One region of the Alkalihalobacterium sp. TH-98 genome, then DNA from elsewhere that is predicted to be linked to it. Evidence: riboswitches for the same ligand, from Rfam matches in the RefSeq annotation. Region 1 holds a riboswitch; the other holds the start of a gene.
The links. Region 1 has a riboswitch for cobalamin ahead of metE (5-methyltetrahydropteroyltriglutamate--homocysteine S-methyltransferase). Riboswitches for the same ligand answer to the same signal wherever they lie in the genome.
Positions count from the first base shown of each region.

Region 2: linked by a shared signal. The riboswitch ahead of AC2VNP_RS13730 ((2Fe-2S) ferredoxin domain-containing protein) and the one ahead of metE (5-methyltetrahydropteroyltriglutamate--homocysteine S-methyltransferase) in region 1 are both predicted to bind cobalamin.

Region 1 is NZ_JBYCKM010000020.1:387-5,461, forward strand. Features, by position in the region: gene AC2VNP_RS07785 (transposase) at 409-1,326, opposite strand; cobalamin riboswitch at 1,964-2,144, shown strand; partial or broken gene metE (5-methyltetrahydropteroyltriglutamate--homocysteine S-methyltransferase) at 2,322-4,421, shown strand; gene AC2VNP_RS07795 (acyl-CoA thioesterase) at 4,511-4,978, shown strand.
Region 2 is NZ_JBYCKM010000038.1:73,897-79,336, forward strand. Features, by position in the region: gene speD (adenosylmethionine decarboxylase) at 1-42, opposite strand, end outside; gene AC2VNP_RS13725 (polysaccharide deacetylase family protein) at 184-1,296, opposite strand; gene AC2VNP_RS13730 ((2Fe-2S) ferredoxin domain-containing protein) at 1,412-1,810, opposite strand; cobalamin riboswitch at 2,179-2,391, opposite strand; gene map (type I methionyl aminopeptidase) at 2,460-3,209, opposite strand; gene AC2VNP_RS13740 (GTP-binding protein) at 3,533-5,440, opposite strand, start outside.

The DNA of each region.
Region 1 (5,075 bases):
GGATTTTTAAAAATTTGCACTTTAAGATGAGGTTATAGGGACAAAAGAGATTTAATTCCTTGATGGAGGCTAAAAAAATTATTCTTTTTTGCTTCCTTGAAGCACGCATCGGCATGGTGGCACATGCCGATGATGTAACTTCGAATATTCCAATGTCTTGAACTACGTCCTCTTGAATCCTCTAAACGATAATCAACCTTTTGTCGTTTGATACAACGCTCGACCCCAGTACGTAAAGCATAACGCTTATACCATTCCTTACTATCACGCTTGACTCTAGGGAAAAAGACGAGGGTTATCCTTTGTCGATGTATAAAAAGTCCGTCCATAAGCAGATTCTGAACAAGGTGTTGGACATTTCCATTTTCCAACTGCGGCTGGACAGCGCCATTTAAGGCGATATCGTTTCTAATCCACTCCCCAATCGAGCATTTTTCGGCCGATAGGGCAGACCGGGACGCCGTCTAAGTTAATGTCCATTTCATTGTAGATGAACTGTTTCGAACGCCTCGGATTGAGGTCAATGATGGCAGAAACATCATGGTGCTCTAACATATCATAGATGGGATAAGCATCCAAAGCTGAGTCTAGGATGACTTCTCCAATTGTCCAATCTGGATACCAATGCTTCAGTTCATGGAAGGTACTCACAAACAAGACGGAGTCATGTTTACTGGCCCGATGGAGCCTTGGGTAGATGGGTAAATCATAAAGACTATCCGAAGCAGCTACCATGAAAAGACTTCTACCATAATAGTATTTTTCACGAGAACTATCCCAGCCGTAATCGGCATCAGGGTCTGAAAATTGTCGTTGACATTGGCATTTCCAGTTGCCGTGTTTACGGCAGTCACAAAGGAACTTACCATAAGGTCGACCTCCTGTTACTACGGGAGATCCATCAGCCATAATGCTTAGTGAATTCGTGTTTCCTAATAAACCTTTTGATGCGTACTGATAGACGAACAAGGATTGAAAAAGGATTTGAAGTTGATCATGTGCATTAGGCGTGTATCGAACTTTCTTGTTTCGTAAGGCACGTTTCACGCGCTTCTGAACAACGTTAGGTTTTTTCAGTTCAAGTTTCTGATTCTTTTTCCCTTTCTTTCTTGGCTTCTTTAGCTTTCGTTTCTTCTTTTGAGATAGATGTGGAGTTGAAGCTAGCAAAAGGCGGTTGGAAAAGTCATAAAAGGTTCCGACTCCAGGAATATCGTCTGGAGAAAAACCACTAAGAATAGCAAAAATGGGAGTTGTTTTTAAGGTGAACACCCATTGGTCTACACTTGTGATCTTTTGATGATGCATAAGCATTAAACTGCGAAGCATATCAAAAGGATTACGAGGTTTCCTTCCTCTGGGATTGAGGATAGAGATGTTTTAGAAGAGTGCCAGCATCGGTAAGATCAACCAAAGAACACCAAGCGATAGGAGTAAAAATCCTTTAAAAATGTTTTGTCATTGAATTGTAAATCTAGCTGTTCAACTACAAAATTAAGATAAGAATCATGTGTACGAATCTTAGTAAGCATATAGTTCCCCCATTTTAAGTGATGAAAAAACCCTCACTTAATTGTTTAGGGAACGAATGTTCGTCAAGAGGAAAGTTTGTTCGCACTCCTGTTTTGGGGTGAAGCAATAAAAAATCCCTAGTCGAAAGACTAAAGCTGGTACGGAAAATTTATTTCCGAGAAGCTATTTATAATTATAGGGGGTACATTTTTACGCGAGTTCAATATTTACGCGTTTCAGTATCATCATTCTATCAAAACACATGTTGAGGCCGTCGCGTTGATAGAGTTGAAATAGTTAGGTATCAATGGCGTTATTCAATTTAGATAAGAATTGAGGTGTGGTTTATGGTTCTCGCCGCCGTCATTTCTAAAGCTTGACATTCAAACAAAAAATTATTTTTTCAGGAAATTATATACTTGGAAAAATGAATATGATATAGTTAGTAAAAATTAAATATAGTGTAAGAGTTGGTGCCAAACCACGGTTTGGCTTAAAAGGGAAGAACGGTGAAATTCCGTCGCTGTCCCGCAACTGTATGTCGGAGTGAATCACAAATACCACTGTCTTGTGACGGGAAGGTGTGAGGAGCGTTGATGATAAGCCAGGAGACCTGCCTATCTCTAGTACACACCAAATACCTACGTGGAAATAGGTGGTGACATTCAATTTGTACGACAAACTAGTTAAGAGCAATGCTGATTAAGCATTCTTTATTAAGCATCCCTTTAACTTGATTGTATAGCCATTTTCTATTTAGGAGATGGTTTTTTTGCGTTTTATAATATGTAAATTTACCAGGAGGATTGAATATGAATTTAATCAGTACGGCTGTTGGTTACCCATATATAGGTGAGAAACGTGAATGGAAACGCATTTTAGAGTCATTTTGGAAGGGTATAAAATCAGAGGAACAATTTGTTTTAGAAATGAAAGAAATTCGTTTAAATAATTTGAAGCGCCAGCAATCTCTTGGGATAGAATTACTAACTGTAGGAGATTTTACATTTTATGATCGTATGCTTGACCTAGCGGCAATGTTTGGCTTAGTACCAAACCGGTATAACTGGCGAGGCGATGAGGTAGATCTAGCAACCTATTACGCAATGGCGCGTGGATCACAAAGTGTTGTAGCTTGTGAAATGACAAAATGGTTTAACACAAACTACCACTATATGCGGAAGTTTTACAGCAACTTGTTGATGCAGGTGCTAATTGGATTCAAGTTGAAGAACCAGCATTAGTACTTTCCTTAACAAAAGATGAAGTAAAACTAGTACATCAAATTTACAAACAATTGGAAGAAATTGTACCTAACGTTCAAATTATGCTACAAACTTATTTTGAAGGACTGTCAGAGTATGAAGAATTATCAAAATTACCAGTTGCAGGGATTGGTCTAGATTTCATCCATGGTGCTGAAGAAAACATGACCGCACTTCGAAAACATGGCTTTCCACAAGATAAAGTATTGGGAATTGGGATTATAAACGGCCGTGATATATGGCGGGCCAGTTTAGCAGAAAAAGCAACTAATACCCAAGCCATTTTATCCTTAAGTGGTGTAAAAGAAGCATGGATTCAGTCTTCATGCAGTTTACAACATGTACCAGTAACAACACAGTCTGAAAAAAAGCTGGACCCTACTCTTACCAATGCCTTGTCATTTGCTGATGAAAAAATTAAGGAGTTAACTCATATCACATCCTATATTCGTGATAGAGAATGGTCGGGGAAAAAAAAGTGTGTCGGAAATTATGCTAGCTACAGATGCTTTAGCTCAACATGATGATCGAAATAATGTACGTGTAAAAGAGCTTGTAGCACAAGTGAGGCCAGAGCATTTTTGTCGTCCAATGAGATATAAGGAACGTCAATCATTGCAGCAAGAAACGATGAAGTTACCAGATTACCCAACAACAACAATCGGAAGCTTTCCCCAATCAGATCAAGTAAAACGTACACGTACAGCATGGCGTAATCAAGAAATTACAGATTCAGCTTATAAAGAGTTTGTGAGAAGTGAAACAGCTCGCTGGATTCAAATTCAAGAACAAATTGGACTTGATGTTTTAGTCCACGGTGAATTTGAACGTACAGATATGGTCGAATTTTTTGGTGAGAAGCTAGAAGGCTTTGCCTTTACAGACTACGCATGGGTCGTATCCTATGGTTCACGTTGTGTAAAACCTCCAATTATCTATGGTGATGTCGAGTGGACTAAACCGATGACAGTTAAAGAGATAAAAGAAGCACAACAATTAACTTCTAAGTATGTCAAAGCAATGTTAACGGGCCCTGTGACAATATTAAACTGGTCTTTTGTTCGTGATGATATTTCTCGTAAACAAGTAGCTTATCAAATTGCTTTGGCCATTAGAAAAGAGGTAGATGCTCTTGAAGAAGCAGGACTCTCTATCATTCAAGTAGATGAACTGGCCTTACGAGAAGGGTTACCGTTACGTAAAGAAAATTGGAATGAATATATAAATTGGGCTGTAAAAGCATTTAAGTTAGCGACTTCAAGTGTGAAAAATGAAACACAAATTCATACACATATGTGCTATTGCGAGTTCAATGATTTTATTTAGCCAATAGGTGCTCTTAATGCAGATGTAATTTCAATTGAAACATCAAGAAGTCATGGTGAATTCATACAATCTCTAAAACAAAATCCATATGAACTTGGGATTGGGTTAGGTGTCTACGATATTCACAGCCCGCGTGTCCCAAGTGTTGAAGAAATTAGTACGATCCTAGAAGAGAGCTTAGAAGTTATTTCTAAAGAACAGTTTTGGGTGAATCCTGATTGTGGTTTAAAAACACGTCGTGAAGAAGAAACAATTGCATCGTTAAAAAATATGGTCGAAGCCACTAGGAAGCTACGAAGCGTTCAAGAACAACCTGTTTAATAAAATTTATGAAGCATTTTAGCCCACTTGGTTTAAAATGCTTCTATTAAATTAAATTTCGCTGTTATTAATACATTGGAGTGATTTTAATGAAAACAACCTTATTGACTGATGTATCAAGGACCGTCCAAACAAAGTTAGTCCTGCCTGCTGATACAAATCATCTAGAGACTATTTTTGGAGGGACCGTTTTATCGCAAATAGATGAAATAGCTGCTATTGCTGCGATGAAACACAGCAAGCATGTTGTCGTAACGGCATCCATTGATCGGGTGAATTTTGTTTCTTCTGCAAAGGTAGGAGATATTTTATATTTAGAGGCTGTTGTAGTCTCAACAGGAAGAACATCGATGGAAATTTACGTAAAAGTTGAATGTGAAGATTTACAAACGGGAGAGCGAACAATTACCACTACCTCATTCTTAACAATGGTTGCAATTAATGAACGAGGTGTTCCAGTACCAGTCCCAGGTGTGGTCCCTGTTACAGAAGAGGAAAAAGAGTTATATAACCATGCACAAGAACGGAAGAAACAACGTATAAACTCAATTCTATAACTAAATCATAGAACCAATATGAGATTGACTATAACATGATATATTTATAAAAAAGATTGAAATTTGCTAGACTTTCTTTTACTATATACAATATATA
Region 2 (5,440 bases), on a different contig from region 1:
AAATCCATGTAGTTGGATACGTTCTTCTGGAGTAAGTGACATCAATCCGTTCCCCCTTAACGTTTATTAAATCTTGTGATGGATCTTGAAAGTCTAACGTACAATACCCCGGTACTTGATGAATTTATACTAGTTTTTCTTAGGTTACCCATTCTTTACTATCTATATCAACCACAATTTTATTTACTGTGATAATAAAGTCTGAACAGTAACAAATCGATACCCTTTAGTTCTTAAGTCATCGATAATCATCGGTAACGCTTCTACCGTTCCATCAAGAAGACGGGCATCTGTTTGGAAGTTATGCTGCAATACTATCCCGCCCGGTGAAATATCCCGCTGGACTATTTCTAAGATTTCATCCCCTGATAACCCGCTCCAATCAAGCGTATCAACAGACCACATAATCGTTCGAAAGCCCATTTCATGTAGAATAAGTGCATCGGATTTGGTTATTGCTCCAAATGGCGGACGAAATAAATCTGGTTTTCTGCCGACCGTTCTCTCCATTATATTTTGAGTCTTTCTTATTTCTTCAATTACTCTACTCGTCATTTGCCGTGGGAGTACAGGATGGCTCCACGTATGATTGGCAATACCATGTCCTTCATTGACGATTCGTTCCATCACATCTGGAAATGCTTCTACTTGCTTACCCATTACAAAAAAAGTAGCTGGTACTTGTTTACTTTTGAGGATGTCTAAAATTTTAGGAGTATAATATCCATCCGGTCCATCATCAAAAGTTAAAGCCACTAGTTTTCTTGCTGGACCTCCACGATAAATAAAATTAGGGGCTGAACGAATATTCGTCGTAATGAAAGTCCGTTCGAGTTGTAGATTATAGGTTGCTCTCATTCCAAATTTCCGGGTAACATCTAGTAATGGCACAAATATATCGCCAGCGAATTCTATCGTTCGCGTCGATAACGGTTGACGTTTCCATTGGCCTGTCGCTCTGACAAAATCATCTGAATAGTTTTGTCCAACCGGTAGCGCAAAGCGAATATCTCCATAGCTAAAAACAACAGAACCATACTCCTCATTCCAATCAACCCTTACCCCAGTATGTTTTAAGAACAAGGACGGTACCATCAACTGACCATCTCTCATAATGTACTTTGTTTTTACAGGCAGATTGTCAATAAAAATAGGTGCTTCTGGTAATCTTGATTCTTGTGCATATGTTTGAGTTGAAAAAGATGTACTAATGAAAATCGCCATTAATATTATACAAAATATTTGCAAATCCACTTTCTTTGCCCTTTTACGATACAACACCATCTCTGATTGCATTTATGTCTCCCCTAGCTTATTAAATTCAGATTAGACGATGTTATATTTACCAATTTACTGCTTATTTATTTAATAAAAACTGTGGAGTTGATGAAAAACCACCACTCAAAAAAATTTATTTTATAATACTTTTAGATACTTTTTTAACACGTTCTCGGTCTTTAAATTCTCCTACAGGAACATCATTGTGCCTTCTAAATCCATTTCCATCAAAGCAATGGCTGATTTTATCTGTCATTCTTGCATCATTTACTAAGGAATTAATAAGATCAGGTGCATCATGTGGAGCTAAATCCTTATACCAGATACCTTGTGGGTAGGAAATTAACACACACTTATCCTGACATCGCCCATTACATTTCGTTCGTGTCGTATGGATCACGTCGTCAAGATTACGTTCGGAAATCTCTCTCCTTACTGCTTGTGTTAAATCCTCAGCTCCAGCCTTATTACAACTACTACCATTACATATCAATAGATGTTGTTTTGTCTCCGATAAATCCCATGTCGCCATTCTGTAACCCCCAGTTTTTTAGCGCTGTTAATTGTTAATATTCAGCTTAAATTTTCAAAAAAAATACTATGAAACTATCATTTTCATTCATGTTGTCCATAACTAGCTTCAATAACAAATTAACAACAGCCTTTTTTATAAAAGAACGATCATCGTTAATCTTCCTTCAGGAAAGGTTACAGGTGAGATGTCTATGTAATTTCTAAAAGTAATCAAACAAAAAAGCAGCTCTGCCCTAAAAAGAGGTCAGAGATGCTTATCATAATCCGAGAAATTACTAGTGGAACATTAGCCGATAAAAAATACGTCAATAAATATAGACAATTGTTCCGCATTCTAACCACTTCCCTAACAACCCCGTAGGTCAAACAGTGATGTTAAAATAGGTAGGTCTCCTGACTTAGGGTATTCCTTCCATTCCTTCCCAGGTATTTCCCAGTGGACTATCTGAAAGTTTCAGTAGTACTAACTACTGATACCCAACACAGTGGCGGGTCCGTGCCGGCATTAAACCGAACTTCCCTATTAAGCTTGTAAAAGCAGTCTTGCTTTTATCTAGCACCTATTTTCATTTATGAAGTTGATGAAGTCTATTAATCGATGACTTGAATTTATAGTAGTCATAATACGGTAAATTGTCAATACTTGTTTATTCTTGTGATGTTAGTAATTTCGGTCCTGTTTTTGTAATCGCTAATGTATGTTCATATTGAGCAGACCATTTTCCGTCCACTGTCCTTGCCGTCCATCCGTTATCGTCCATTTGACTATACCAAGTACCTTCGTTAATCATCGGTTCAATCGTTATGACCATTCCTTCTTTTAGGCGTGGTCCTCTGCCCGGTGAACCGAAGTGTGGAATTTGTGGAGCTTCATGTATTGTCGGACCAATCCCATGTCCTGTAAAGTCTCTAACCACCGAAAACCCTTCTGCCTCAGCATACGTTTGAATAGCATGACCAATATCGCCGAGTCTATTACCGTCTAATGCTTGCTCAATTCCTTTATATAATGAGGTCTTCGTTACATCCATTAACTTTTTCGTTTGATCCGAAACATTTCCTACTGCATAAGTCCATGCTGAATCGGCTAATCCACCGTTTAAATTAATGACCATATCAATCGTAACGATTTCTCCATCTTTTAACGGTGTTTTTCGAGGAAACCCATGGCAAATTTCATCGTTTATTGAGGCACAGGTCGCGTAGGGGTAACCTTTATAACCTTTTTGTTCAGGCGTTGCGTCATTTTTCTTTAAAAAATTTTCCACAAACTGATCAATCTCCATTGTCGTTATTCCGGGTTGGATCAGCTTCGCAATTTCCTTATGACAAGCCGCTAACAACTTGCCGGCTTCTAACATTTGATTGATTTCTCTTTCAGACTTCAATGTAATCATAGGATCATTCCTTTACAAATCAAATAAAATATAACTTTCACACGTAACTACACGTTAAAAACTCATTTATAACCTACAATAATTTAGTTTTCCACTTATGATGTGAATTAAAACATAAGATTACCTATACTATAATTATGCGATTAAATTAGAGACTGCTTAAAATTTTATATAAAGTAATGTTTTAGTCAAAAAAGATGACCTATTGTCGTTGGTCACTCACATTAACTTTTTTAAGCAAAGCAAAAACCAGAGTTGCCATGTGGCAACTCCGGATAAATCTTTACCCTCATTAATATAATTTACATAACTTTATTGTTTACTTAGGTGAGTAGCGGGCTCTTAGAATGATCTTTTTGCATCCATTCGTATTGTAGTAATCTTACTTTAAACAGAGTGATAGGGTCCAGATATTGTTCTGGATTAGCTTTTAATCGTTCTAACGTATTTTTTTTCTGTTGAATATCTTGTTGTTCTTCTTCAATGACCTCATGGATGACATTGAAAGGTTCACTATAGAACATTGTAATATCACGGTTTAGCCCTTTTTCAAATAATTCAAATTGTAAAATAAACTGGTTAGTTACCGTGTTTGCAATCTTTTCATAGTCCTCATTCTCAATAAGCTTCTTATACATATTACATAACATCGTTTTATTTGGACGAAGTGTTCCAAAAAGCTTTCCAGCACTTTTCAATACTAACTGAGACGGAGTCGAACGGTTTAGTATATTCATTATTTCTAATTGAACCCCGTTTGATAACCGGTTAGCATCACGACTCCAATCATCGAGCACTTTAAAATCACAATTTAGCTTCAACCGCTGTCCCCCATACATCCTATTAAAGCCTTCGGTCATTTCCTCCAAGTAGTCCTGACTCAAGTGAAATTCCTCGGTAGCCATTTCAATCCAGCCTTGAATGGCTTTCGAAAATCTCGGTAAAATCGTATGTTGGATATAGTTCTGAATTCTTTCATTCATTTCTTGATTAAGCTCGATATGAATTTTTCGGAAATCACTTTCTTCCTTAATAAGGGCTGAACAATCTCTTAATAATTTAGGGATTGTCATCTTAAGATCTAACTTAATATCTTCCTTAATCGTATGGTAGGAATCTTGAATGACTTTCATTTTTTCTTTTTCTAAGTCACTTAGTTGGTGAACAGCTGCATTTAACTTAGAAACCATGTCTTCTTTCCATAAAATGGCCTCGGTCATTTCGTTTTCCGTTTCTACTCTTCTCTTGAGTAAATAAGTAAGCGCTTCTCGAATGTAAAATAGTAAGCGTTGATTTCGTTGTGAAGTTCGCATTTTTTGGTTAAGAGCTTGTTGAATAAACTCGGTCAATTCTTCCACTTGTTTGCTGCTTTTATTGTGTTTTGAAAATGGGAAAACCTTTGCTTTCGGAAAATCTTCAGACAACCTTGTACGGATTTCTTCTACCATCTTCGTTACTTCTTGTTCATGATAAATTGCATCCGTTTTTAGTAAAAAGTGAACTGGTAAATGCGGAACATTCTCCTGTATTTTCAACAAGAGATCCCGCTCCCTTTCCGTAAAAAGAGTCGTAGCTGTTAGAACAAACAACAATCCATCAGCTAAATGCAAAAATTTATTCTGTTCTTTTTTATTATTTTTAATGGCTTCAAATGTACTACGATCAAAATCAGGAAAATCGATTAAATTTAATTTATTTTCTAAAAGGAATTTGTTGGGCATTTTAAATTGTACGAGAGATGTTTCTGAGGTTGACATATCCTCTTCTTGCTTCATCTCAGCAAAATCAACGAGACTTGAAACCGTATGAATGGCTGTTTCGGTCACCTCACTGATGTCTATCTCTTCATCATTACTATATAAAATAACAGTCGAAGGAGGAGTTGTTCCTATATTTCCACCTATAAGGGAATGAATAACAGACGCCTTGCCATTCCCTGTCATACCAGCGACTAGAAGGTTGTTGGTTTGAATATCTAGTATTCTTCCAACCGCCCACTTCAAACGATGATCAACGTTTAAGTCATGTGTTTTCCCCCACTTTACTACTTCTTCAAACAACTCAGAACTACGCTCGATTTGAGTCACAGGAATTTGCGTCTGCTGTAGAACATACTCTGCTTTTTCAATGATTGTCGGAGATAGCACCTCTTCGAAAATTTCATTCCACGCCATTACAGCTGTTGCTGCGAATAAAGAATCCGAAGCGTCAGCTAGTTGTAACCAGTTCGT